2 regions of the Paenibacillus sp. FSL R5-0810 genome follow, and region 1 is predicted to be linked to the other one. Evidence: a T-box and tRNA genes for the amino acid it is inferred to sense, from the RefSeq annotation. Region 1 holds a T-box; the other holds one or more tRNA genes.

Region 1 (6,151 bases):
TCATAACCGCTTTGTTTAGACGGTACTGGGAATCGGGAGAATGGCTTAACCTTTTTGCGGTAGGAATCGGTTCATTTTTGCAGAAAGCTGGGGTATTATGAGATTAAGTCCTTTAGCAAGTACATAAGCGATGGAACGTTTAGTTTATATCTTGCGAAGCTTCCCCGTCTCACATCATTGCGAGTCTTATAATAGTAGAAAATGATTTTTTTTCATCCTTGAGGAGGCCTTAATTTACTATGCAGCTTACGAAAATATCGCAAAACACCGCCATTCTATTGGAGCATGCCAAAAATTCAGGAATGTCATCCGCCGATCTCTTGGATGCCGTTCGTTCACGGGAGGTTGAACGGTTCGGGACGGCCCAAACCGGCCATTTCCATTACGATGAATTGTTCTCCTACGCCGAGGAGCATGGGGAGGATCTGGAGAAGGCTGTTCAGGAAGGCTACAGAATTACATTTAATACGCGGAACGGCTTGAAAATATGGCTGGAGGAAGCGTTTGGCATCAGCTCCGAATCCGACTTTCGCGTAGGCGAAGGGATCATAGATCAGCTGCAGCTGACGGAGGATCAGCTGGGCCGTTTGAAGGATACGCTCGCTGTTAATTGGACCATTCAAGAAGAACCTCTGACAGGCGGGAAGATTCAGGTTAAGCTTACGGTTAGAGGGCTGCAATAGAAGGGAAAATAGCCGTCATCCATCGGGATGGCGGCTATTTTTTGAGGACTGATTCCTGGTCCTTTAGAACCTAAAAGCCTAAGCGTTTACCAGGCAAGTTTCTAGGAAGAAGGAGAGCGGGCGGATGCTCTGCATGCGATTTTACATCCGGCTTGGCGTAGGCAGCCCGAGGACGTCCAGCGCATCGCCCAGCGTCTCTTTAAACACCGAGGTCAGCCATACACGGAATTGGAGGACCTCCTCCTCCGCCTTCAGGATCGGGCATGCCGAATAAAAATTGTTAAACCATGAGCACAGCTCGTAAGTGAAGTTGCAAATGGCGCTTGGAGACAGCTCGCGTCCGGCCGTGACGAGGGTGTCCTGCCAAGTGCTGATGTGTCTCAGCAAGGCGTGCTCGGCTTTTTCCATGGCAGGAAAATGTACAGGTCTTACTGGCTCCACACCGGATGCCTTCGCTTTATTCAGGACGCTCAGGGCGCGTGCATAGGAATAGAGCAGGTATACCCCCGTATTGCCGGATATTTCGGTTGCCTGCTTCAGATCAAATACGACCTCGGTCTGAAGTGCAAAGCGAAGCAGATAGTAACGGATGGAGGCGATCGCGATTTCGCGGCTGGACAGTCCGTTTTTATCCGAGCGGGTCTCCTCAATGACCTTCTCCACCTGTCCGATGAGCTCCGTAATTTTAATACCGATCCCTTGACGCCCGGACATCGCGTAGGAGGCCTTGCCGTCACTCGTATCAATCCCTAGGTCAGCAGCAGCCGACGGACTGAGGGAAACGACCCAGTAACTCACATGACGGAGCTTCTCCGCTTCCTTGACGAACCCCAGGCTTTCGAGCGCCTGCTTGACCATCGCCTGCGGATATTGCTGCCTGTAATCAATAACATTGATTACCATAGTGGCTTTGCCGAACGGCTGCTGCTCGCCGTCAGCGCTTGTTGTCCACACATGCTCCGTAAATTTTTTGTAGGCAAAATCCTTGGCCAAAACCCCGTATTTCCACAAGTGGTACGCGATGTCCTTGGCCGTGTAGGTCAAAATGCCGTTGGAGCGGACAAGCACCTTATCCATGCTGTGCTCGGCCTCCGGATTTCCCGCAGCGTCTTCGCCGCCGGATTGCTTCAGCACCCAGCATCCAGCCAGCCTGCCCTCGGTTTCCTGCTGGAACAGCGGCGTATTCTTCAGCAGCTCGAATGCATAATCCCAGAAGCCCTCTCTTACGATGCTGCTCTCCCACACCAACAGATCATACTCGATGCCGAACTGCTTCATCTCCTCCAAATGCTCTTTAACGATCCGCTCCGCCACGAGGAGTCCGATCCACGCCAAGTTCTGGTGTCCTTCCTCCAGAGCGTGAAGCACTTCGGTTCGATGCTGCACGAGCGAAGGATCCTGCGTATAAGCCCGATTGGTGGCAGAGTATACATCCCAGCAATAATCCCCGAACCGGGCATGCTCTTGTGTGAGCGGAGTATGAAGAAGACCGACGACCGTATCTGCCAGCTGATTCCCCAGATCGTCGATATAGTTATGGACCTCGACTTCATAACCGAGCCTTCTCATCAATCTGACCAGCGTGTCGCCGATACAAGAATTTCGCAGATGGCCGATGTGTGCCGATTTATTCGGGTTGATGGATGTGTGTTCAATGACGATTTTTTCATCCGGGGCAGCCGGCAGCTCGAAACGCAATCCCGCCCACGCCTCCCAGCGGATGCGGAGATTCAGAAAGCCTGGTGCCGCTACCTCAACGGAAGCTATAAGCTCGAGGAATGGCTCATGCTGCTGAAGCTCCTGCTGAATCAGCCCGGCGATTTCAATGGGTGCCTTGCGCAAAACTTTGGCAAGCTGCATGGCGATGTTGGTCGCATAATCTCCATGCTCCATGCTGGCAGGCTGCTCGATACGGACCTGTACGGAATCCGGCAGCTTCGTGCCGAAGCTTTGGCACACCTTGTTTACGGCTTGTTCCAGGCTTTCAATGATAAAGTGACTTAACATAATGGTGAAATCCCCCTTTTAACAGTGACAACCATGTCTGAAAAAATAAAAAAAGTCCGCGTCTCCTAAGAGACGAGGACTTATGCTCGCGGTACCACTCTTGTTGTCAACCCCTGAAATTGGAAGGCTGACCCCTTTGCTACGATAACGGTGTAAGCCGGGTCACCCTACTGAAAGTTTCGGATAACCGTCTCCTGGGCCCGTTTCACTGGCGGCTTCGTACCGGTTCCCACCTGTCCCGGCTCGCTTGGACTGAAGCGCGTGCAGCTACTCTCCCAATCACAGAACTTCAAAATGATCGAGTTTTCCATATTATAACCAATCTGCTTCGAAAAGCAATACGATTTTTATTTCACCGCAACCAGCAGCGCGCCGACAGCAATCAGAGCAACGCCGGCTGCGTTGATCCAGGAGATTTTCTCACCCAGAAAAACAAAAGCAAGAATGACCGCCATCACGACGCTCAATTTATCGATCGGCCCTACCTGCGATACTTTGCCGTACTTCAGTGCCAGGAAGTAGAACAGCCATGATAAGGCACCGGCGATCCCGCTGAGCACAATGAAGCTGAGCGCCTTTTTTTGCGTTAGAATATCGCCGAGCTGCGAGAATTTCCCCTGAACCGCTATGACCCCGAGCAAGAACAAAGCCATGATGACCGATCGTATAGCGGTTGCGGAATTCGCGTCGATGTTCTGCAGGCCGATCTTGCCGAAGATGGCCACGAGCGCAGCGGCTACGGCAGACAGCAGCGCGTATATAAGCCACAAAGGCATACGCATCCTCCTCTTTTATGTATGTAGCTTGGCATCACTTTCGAATCTGACAGGGATTCTTTTTTTATAGTATAGGGTTATTGGGAAAAAGCCATTATTTTTTAATTTGGGTATCCCATGGAACGCAAAAAGGATCCCAAGGAACGCAAAAACACCGCCCTAAGGCGGTGTTATCTTTACGTCCCAGAAGGGATTCGAACCCCTGACCGACGGCTTAGAAGGCCGTTGCTCTATCCAGCTGAGCTACTGGGACACATTTTTTTCAAGCAAAAAATATATTATCATATGCTCTGGAATATTTCAACTATATATTTTTGAGAATAGAAGATTTTTGATGCGATTAGATTATGACTAGGCAATCCGGGGTTATATTGATAAAATACGGTTGCTCTTTACTTGATCGGTGATCCCGATCCCTCTAAGTAAGAGAAGGAACCCATGGAACCCGCGCTTTTTTAATCTTGGCGGTACATATGCTATAATCAACGAATATTAAAAACAGGACTAGAAAGGAGGTGTCCTTATCAAGGACTCTTACTCCCCCGAACAAGAGGATAAGAACATCATCCTGTTTCCGAAGACGCTGGATTATTATCAGATTCAGCTAACGGTTATGCTCGAGAATGAACGGTACGGCGAAGCGATGGAGGTGCTGCGGTTTCTGCTGCAATGCAGCGGACAGAATGAGCGGAACTATGAGGAATGGCGGGCCCTTCTGGAATGGCTGGAGGCAGCCTTCCCCGAAGCAGCCGTGCCCCGTGAGAATGATGCCGATACCGAGGAGATCGACGATCCGGACGAAGCGGAAATGACCCGCCAGATGGTTAACGATAAGGTAGCACAGGATGCAGGATATGCGGATAAACTTCTTGCTTCGGTCATGAACGGACCTTTGACCGAGCAGACGATCCTTGCGCTTGAACAGCTGGCCTATCTGGACCGTCCGGAAATCGATGCGGCTCTAGCGGATTGGCTTAGCGAGACCCCGCTTCATCCTCTGCTCCAATTCCGCGTGCTGCAGACGCTGCGCAGACGTGGCATGGAAGGGAGCGTAACGCTTAAGAGAGGACAGGAGGCCGTCGAAATCGAGATTGACTCGGTACCGCTCGATCCATCGGAATTCCCGCCTGCAATAACGAAAATATTGGAACGCGTTGCCGATCAGACAGAGGTTCACGAGCCGACGCTGTTTTATTTCGCTCAGGAATTATGGTCGCAGTTCATTATGGCCATTTACGGAACCTTGGATTACGAGTCCATGCTCGACGAGGATGAGTCTACGCTCGATATTTGGGCGGCAGCATTGCACGACATCGTGTCGGAGAGTTTAAAAGGGTTCCGGAATGAGGACGAAATCCGGCCGTTGTACGGAATTACGGACACCATGCGTTTTCGCTATGAGGGAGCATACCGTTCGTTAAAGCAATTCGTAGCTGCCGGGGCGGAGGAATAGGCAGAGATGGAAAACGTTTACGGTATCGCTCCATAAGGGTACGCCCTTGAAAAAGCATGTAATGTTGTTTATACTATAGTGGTTATTCGGTACGTGATAGATTATTGCGCCGACCACGTGAACTATTTTGGAGGGGAAAGCATAAATGAAAGCAACTTGGGAAAAAATAGAGAAGAACCTTGGCGTTCTTGACGTTGAGGTTGATGCGGATCGCGTTGCGGCCGCCCTCGACAAAGCTTTTAATAAAGTAGCGAAACAAGTAAATGTACCTGGATTCCGTAAAGGTAAAGTACCGCGCCCGATCTTTGAAGCTCGTTACGGCGTAGAGAGCTTGTATCAGGATGCAATCGACATTCTGCTTCCTGAAGTATACAGCGAAGCTGTTGAGCAAGCGGATATTTTCCCGGTAGATCGTCCAGAAGTAGAAATCGAGCAGTTCGCTAAAGGCGAAACCTTCAAATTCAAAGCGAAAGTAACCGTGAAGCCAGAAGTTAAGCTTGGCGATTACAAAGGACTTGAAGTGGCTGCTGTAACAGCTGAGGTTTCGGATGAGGAGCTGAACCAAGAGCTTGAGCGCCTGCAACAGCGTCATGCTGAGCTGGCTGTCATCGATGAAGGTTCGGCTGAATCCGGCGACATCGTCGTGATCGATTTCGACGGTTCCGTGGACGGCGTTCCTTTCGAAGGCGGACAAGCCGAGCGTTATTCCCTGGAGCTTGGAAGCAACACCTTCATCCCTGGCTTTGAAGATCAAGTGATCGGCATGGCTACGGGTGACTTCAAAGACGTGGAAGTGACATTCCCTGAAACCTACCACGCGGAAGAGCTGGCCGGCAAACAAGCGGTCTTCAAAGTGAAAGTGCATGAAATCAAGCGCAAGCAGCTTCCTGAGCTGGACGACGAGTTCGCTAAAGACGTAAGCGAGTTCGATACGCTTGATGAGTACAAGGAAGATCTGAAGAAGCAGCTTCTGGCCCGCAAAGAGCAGGAAGCTCAAGGCGTCCGCGAGAATGAAGTTGTTGAAAAAGCGGCAGCTAACGCCGAAATCGATATTCCGGAAGCGATGATTCAATCCGAAGTTCAGAACATGATGCGCGATTTCGACAACCGTCTTCGCCAGCAAGGCATGAACCTCGAGATGTTCCTCAGCTTCTCCGGCCAAACCAATGCGGATTTGGAAGGTCAGATGAAGGACGATGCCGAGAAGCGCGTTCGCAACAACCTTGTGCTTG
Region 2 (6,151 bases), 1.5 Mb from region 1:
CAACGATTTCTACGCCGTACTCAGCCCAAGGCAATGCTTCAGGGTTGCGCTCAGCAAATACTTTGATCTCACGGCCGTTTACAACCAGTGCGCCTTCTTTAGCTTCAACGGTTGCATTCAGTCTTCCGTGAGTCGTGTCATATTTCAAAAGGTGAGCCAGCGTGCTTACGTCCGTCAAATCGTTGATTGCAACGATTTCTACTTCGCTGTTGTTCAGCGCAGCACGGAACACGTTGCGTCCAATACGTCCAAAACCGTTAATACCTACTTTAACCATGAGTAGTTCCCTCCATATTTGTAAAATTAATATATTCAAGACCGACCGTTAAGCCGATCAAGACAACGGGATAAAGAATAACGAGGCCTTGCACCTGTATGCTTGCCGGACCTTAAGGTTACGATGCCGCTGCATCGATCTCCTTCTCTACCTCCAGCGCAGCCGCCTCATCCGTAACGAGGATATCCTCGTGCCCGAATTTCAGCACGGCATGAATCGCTTTGCCTTTGCTTCGGCCGCCGGCAATGCCAATGATCGTCTCCGTCTGCATGATGTCCTCCAGCCGGAGCCCGAGAGTCAGCATCTTGTGGACAACCGCGCCTTCCTCGCTGAAGTAGTATCCGAAGGATTCGGCAATCGCCCCATCCTGCTGGAGGCTGCGGATCGAGTCCTCGTCCAGCTTGCGTCTTCTGGCCATTTCCATCGCGTCGCCGATCCCGTGGATAATGATCCGGGAACGTCGGATGACATCCACAATCTCCTGGATGTGCTGATCCTGCACTAGGGATTGATAGGCATCCTCGCTAAGGAGATCAGGCACGTGCAGCAGACGATATTCGGCACCCACGCGCTTTGCCATCTTGGAAGCAATCGTGTTGGCCTGAATTTCCATGCTCTCTCCGAGACCGCCGCGTGCGGGCACAAACCATGTGCCTTTCAGAGGCCCTGCCGCAAGCGGTGACATCTGCTCCGCGACTTCGGCGAGCGTGGATCCACCCGTGACGGCGATCGTATCGCCGTTCTCGACGAAGCTTAGCAGTGTTCTTGCTCCGGCACGTCCGAGCTCGCGCTTCACTTCCGGAGAGGATTCACTGTCACCGGGAATGACGACAACCTTGCGGAGTCCGTAGGCCTTCTTGATCTTCTCCTCAAGCTCGACCAGCCCGAACAAATCCTTCATGAGCGGCTCCAGTTCTTCGAGCAGACACAGTCCTGCATGGCTGATCCGCATACCGAGCGTCTCAATCTCGATCAGTCCCTGCGCTTTCAGAAGATCGGTTTCAGCCCGCAGAACCCGTTCCGTCATCGATAAGGATGACGCCAGCGTTCGTCGGCCGACCAGCCCGGACAGCTTGATCTGATGGAGGATCGTGTACCTTCGTTTAAAGGTGTCCATCAAATCGGGCAGAAGCTGCTCTTGTATTTCTAATAGGTTACGCATGCATTCCACTCCTGCAAACTTTCGTCTCGGCTCTTCTATCGGTTGGACGTAAAATGTCCCAGGATAACCTTTTAAGTCCCACCCCTATTCTAACCAATAATGATGCAGGTTGCAAGTGTCCGAACGTATATTTCTCTGCAACCATCATTCTTATACATTATGGCCAAATCGAAACCTCTCTATATATCAAAACAATGTTTTATCCGCTCTTGTGTTTTTCTATTAGATAGGGTATAATCATCTTCGTTGCTGATTTTTTATATGCGCCCGTGGTCCAATGGATATGACGTAGGCCTCCGGAGCCTGAGATCGAGGTTCGATTCCTCGCGGGCGCGCCATCTTTAAATTTTCTCATATATGAATTACCCGAAAGTGCCCATGACGGCTCTTTTTTTTGCCCAATAGTTTGACTATCTTTGACTTTTTGATTAAAATTGTTTATCATGTGGGTAATACGGTAACAGTATTTATTAGTGATGCACTTAATGAGGAGGTTTTTCACGTGAGTTTTATACCTATGGTCGTTGAACAAAGCAACCGCGGCGAGCGGGCATACGACATCTATTCCAGATTGCTGAAAGACCGCATAATCTTCCTCGGCTCCGACGTCAATGACGTGGTCGCCAATTCCATCATTGCCCAAATGCTGTTCTTGTCGGCAGAGGATCCGGAGAAGGATATTCACCTTTACATCAATAGCCCTGGCGGTTCGATCACCGCGGGGATGGCAATATTCGATACGATGCAATTCATCAAGCCGGACGTCTCGACCATCTGTGTCGGTATGGCCGCCTCCATGGGTGCATTCCTGCTGAATGCAGGCGCTAAGGGCAAGCGCTACGCGCTGCCGAACAGCGAAATCATGATTCACCAGCCGCTTGGCGGCGCACAAGGTCAAGCAACGGATATCGAAATCCGGGCACGCCGCATTCTGAAGATGCGCGACAAGCTGAACCGTATTCTTGCCGAGCGCACCGGCCAACCGCTGGAGCGGATCGAGAAGGATACCGACCGCGACTACTTCATGACGGCTGAAGAAGCCAAAGAATACGGTCTCGTCGACCAAGTGTTGGAGAAGACGCCTTCGCAAGGACTATAAGAAGCAATACATGCAAAAGGCATGCACACGTAAAGGTGCATGCCTTTTTTCTTATGTCTGTATAGAACATAGTGACCAACCCCAATGGTTATTTCTGGTATAATTGCATTGTTGATTCCTAATATACAGGGAGGTCCTTATGATCGGCTCTAAAATATCCTTTGTTTTCATGCTCGTGCTCGTCCATCTTCCGTTTCTGATCATGAACCTGGAGCGTGCCGTTTCCGGCGCCGATCCGCATGCAATTCATGGAGTTGCCTCCATTGTTCTTGTCCTTCTGCTTCTGTTCTCCGGTTTTGTGATGGGGTATACCAATCAGACATTCTACCCCCGCTGGTTCTCGGCTTATTGGCTCGTCGGCGTGTTCTTCATGGTCGTCGGCTACTTGCTGAAGCTCTACGTCGTTCTCATTCCATTCGTCCTTCTCTACGCCGTCCCCCTTTACGGGCTCGTCCACTACACCGGTCACTCGGAGGAGACGGTTTATCCTCTTGTCCATGCGGCCGTTGGTTGGGGAGCCGGTATAATTGGTTACGGAATTGGACATTCCCGCTTCAGACGGAGGGATCCTCAACAAGCAACATGAGATTCCATCGGATCCCTTCAGGATGGATTCGTAATTGGTTCATGAGCTTGTGAATGCCCATATCCGTCTGATTAGCTATACCCAACTGTGATGCAGACCCCTCCGCCATGCCCTACGCATACAAAAATCCCTTGGCCGCTAGGCCTGAAGTTAACCTCAGGCTGCGATCCAAGGGATTTCTTTTTGTATTCCGGCACATTGTTGCATCTTTACATCACAGTGTATCAAACGGTCACAGGCCTCGCGCCCCCTAGGATTCAGTTATCCCATGGTTCAGAACCTGCGGTTCCCATCCTTATTTCCATTCCTTCAGCTTCAATTCAAATTCAGGGAAGCCGTAGGCATAAGCCGTGTATTCATACAGCTGGAAGTACAGGACCACGGCGTTATCCTTCAGATAGAATTCCGCATCTTCCGGAACTCCTTCGAATCCGCCAAGGTAGCCCCCGCCCTTCTTCAACTCGCTCAAGACGCGGTTGTCGAGCTTCTTCTTCTTGCCCTTCAGGTCGATGAAATCGCCAAGCTTCAGCAGCTTTCCATCCTTCAGGGAGAACGTGAAGCTGTTCTTGAAGGTCATGCCGTGCGCGCCGCCGAGATAGGAATAATCATGCGCCGTAACACTCAGCAAGCCGTCCTTGTTGTAGTGGACCACAAAATTGCCTTCGAAGGCATAAGGGAAGCTGTCTTCACCCGGAGGAAGCTCCTTGATGCTTTCCTCTGCGCGGGCGATCACGCTTTCCGCATGCTTTTTCAATACGCTGTTGATTTGAGTTTGGGCCTCGCCATTGCTTAGGCCGCTGACAACCGGATAACTCACAGCAGCTTCCACGCCCTGGATCGTCTTCTTCAACGTTTCCGATTTGATCGTTAGATCGCTCTGCTTCTTCGTCAAGCTGAGCGTCTTCGAGGACGGACTCCATTGTCCCTGGATCCCTAAGTATTCGCTGACCGTCTTGAACGGCAGATAGAGCCGTCCGTTGAGGATTTGACCCCCAGGCTCTCCGGCATAGAGGCCGTTGACCAACAAGCCGATTTCCTTCGAATCATACACAACGGCACTTAGTTGATGATAGCCGGCGTTCAGGGTATACGTACGGTTTTTCGAATCATATTTCAGGGGCATTCCCGCCGCATCCCGGAGTACGGTTGCAGGGATATAAGTAACTCCGTGCAGAAGGACTCCCTTCTGGGATAGGGTCTTGCCGTTCCATTTCAATGTCACTTCATTCTTCTTCGCTACGTTGTGGCTGGCGGAAACAGAGGGCTTCGAGGGGCTTGCATCGATGACCTGTCCGTTCAAGCCAAGACTTCCGAGCAGGACGCCAGTTGCAATAATTGTTGCGCATACGCGAAATTTGGAATTCATATTAGTTCCACCTTTTCCAATTTAAGTTGCCATAGTTGTTTATTACCCTCATTCATTATAAAAAATCCGGACCACCGTTTGGTAACAAGTGAATGACAATTTTGATTCCATGCTATAGGAACTACATGAAGAATATAGTCTTATAGTCTTATTTCCCCATATTTGACCAAAACTTATGAACGGGCTGCTTCCTTCACCTGATCGATCTGCGAACCGTATCTCTTTATAGTGTCTTACCACTTCAGCTGGTTCTATAACATTCAAAATCTTTGGCATATCTCATAGACCGCTGCTCCTCCGTCATGATCCCCATTCCAATCAGAACCACCCGTCAAACGGGTGGTTTGCTCTTGGGGTATAACCCCTTGTTGCCAAACTGCGCCTAAAGACGCTAGCCTGACAATAAAATTGCTCAGGCTCAGTGTAATTTGTCACTTTCACTTACCAGTTAAACTGGTTTACTTCTTCTTGTTACTGTTTTTGCTGAATGGGTCTTCATACTCTTTCACACTCAGTTTATCAATTGCTTGGTCATGTGCTTCTTGCTCACGGATATATTTTGCCACGGTGGCTTCATTCAAGCCCACTGTGCTGACGTAGTATCCCTCCGCCCAGAATTTTCGATTACCATATTTATACTTCAAGCTAGCATGCTTCTCGAATATCATGAGTGAGCTTTTCCCCTTCAGGTATCCCATAAATGATGATACTGAGATTTTTGGGGGAATTGCTACCAACATATGTACATGATCGGGCATCATGTGACCTTCGATTATCTCCACTCCCTTGTATTTACATAATCGTTTGAATATTTCGATTAAGTCTTTCCTCACTTGATTATAAATCTCTTTCCGTCTATACTTCGGGGTGAACACAATGTGGTACTTGCACATCCACTTCGTGTGAGCTAAACTATAGCTCTTGTTTGCCATCTAAGACCATTCCTTTCATTATTGAGCCTGAACATCTCAATTTTATCGGAATGGTCTTGTTGGTCAAACCTCGATCTCTCCACCCGCATAGCGGGTGGTTTTTTGTTTCGCACGCTTCGCGAGCTCAACTGGCTAAAGCCGCAATAAAAAAAGCCCTGCCCCTATGGGCAAGGCTTATAAAAAAGGTGCTAAAGCACCAATTCTCTATCGTCCGCTCTTCAGCTCGGTCCACAAGCGATCATAGATCTGGAGAGCTTCTCCGACGTTATCGAGCCATTCCGTGCGGCCCAGCTCCTCGTCGGTCAAGTTGATCATGGTGTTGCTGCGATAGTCCTCGCTGTGGAATTCCATCGCTTTCGTATTCGGATTGCTGTATCCGATATATTCGTAGTTCTTCGCGCTGACTTCAGGCTCCAGCATGAAATTGATAAATTTCTCCGCCAGCTCCTTGTTCTTCGCGCCCTTCGGAATTGCATAGTTATCCGAGAAGATCGTTGCGCCCTCCTCCGGCACCACATACGCCACATCCGGATTTTCTTCCGCGATGAATGCAGCGTCACCGGACCATACCGTTGCAATCCAGCCTTCCTCTTGAATCATCTTCTGCTTGATGTTATCCGTGTCGAAGGCAAGGACGTTCGGCAGCAGCGTCTTAAGGTCCAGGGCCGCAGCGTTAATCTCGGCTTCATCCGTCGTGCTGTTGGATTTCCCTTGCTTCTTCAGCGCCAT

Evidence for each region. A T-box is a leader RNA that pairs with one kind of tRNA and senses whether it is charged. The one in region 1 lies ahead of MKX76_RS15350 (arginine--tRNA ligase), so its partner is inferred to be a tRNA-Arg.
Region 2: it encodes a tRNA-Arg, which carries the amino acid that the T-box ahead of MKX76_RS15350 (arginine--tRNA ligase) is inferred to sense. The anticodon was not compared.

What each region holds. Positions count from the first base shown of each region.
Region 1 is NZ_JBBOCF010000001.1:3,382,843-3,388,993, reverse strand. Features, by position in the region: gene MKX76_RS15355 (hypothetical protein) at 240-683, shown strand; gene MKX76_RS15350 (arginine--tRNA ligase) at 825-2,690, opposite strand; T-box leader at 2,756-2,982, opposite strand; gene MKX76_RS15345 (EamA family transporter) at 3,038-3,466, opposite strand; tRNA gene MKX76_RS15340 (tRNA-Arg) at 3,646-3,719, opposite strand; gene MKX76_RS15335 (hypothetical protein) at 4,080-4,919, shown strand; gene tig (trigger factor) at 5,065-6,151, shown strand, end outside.
Region 2 is NZ_JBBOCF010000001.1:4,917,027-4,923,177, forward strand. Features, by position in the region: gene gap (type I glyceraldehyde-3-phosphate dehydrogenase) at 1-277, opposite strand, end outside; gene MKX76_RS21780 (sugar-binding transcriptional regulator) at 396-1,439, opposite strand; tRNA gene MKX76_RS21785 (tRNA-Arg) at 1,703-1,777, shown strand; gene clpP (ATP-dependent Clp endopeptidase proteolytic subunit ClpP) at 1,942-2,538, shown strand; gene MKX76_RS21795 (hypothetical protein) at 2,678-3,124, shown strand; gene MKX76_RS21800 (PdaC/SigV domain-containing protein) at 3,420-4,490, opposite strand; gene tnpA (IS200/IS605 family transposase) at 4,949-5,422, opposite strand; gene MKX76_RS21810 (ABC transporter substrate-binding protein) at 5,627-6,151, opposite strand, start outside.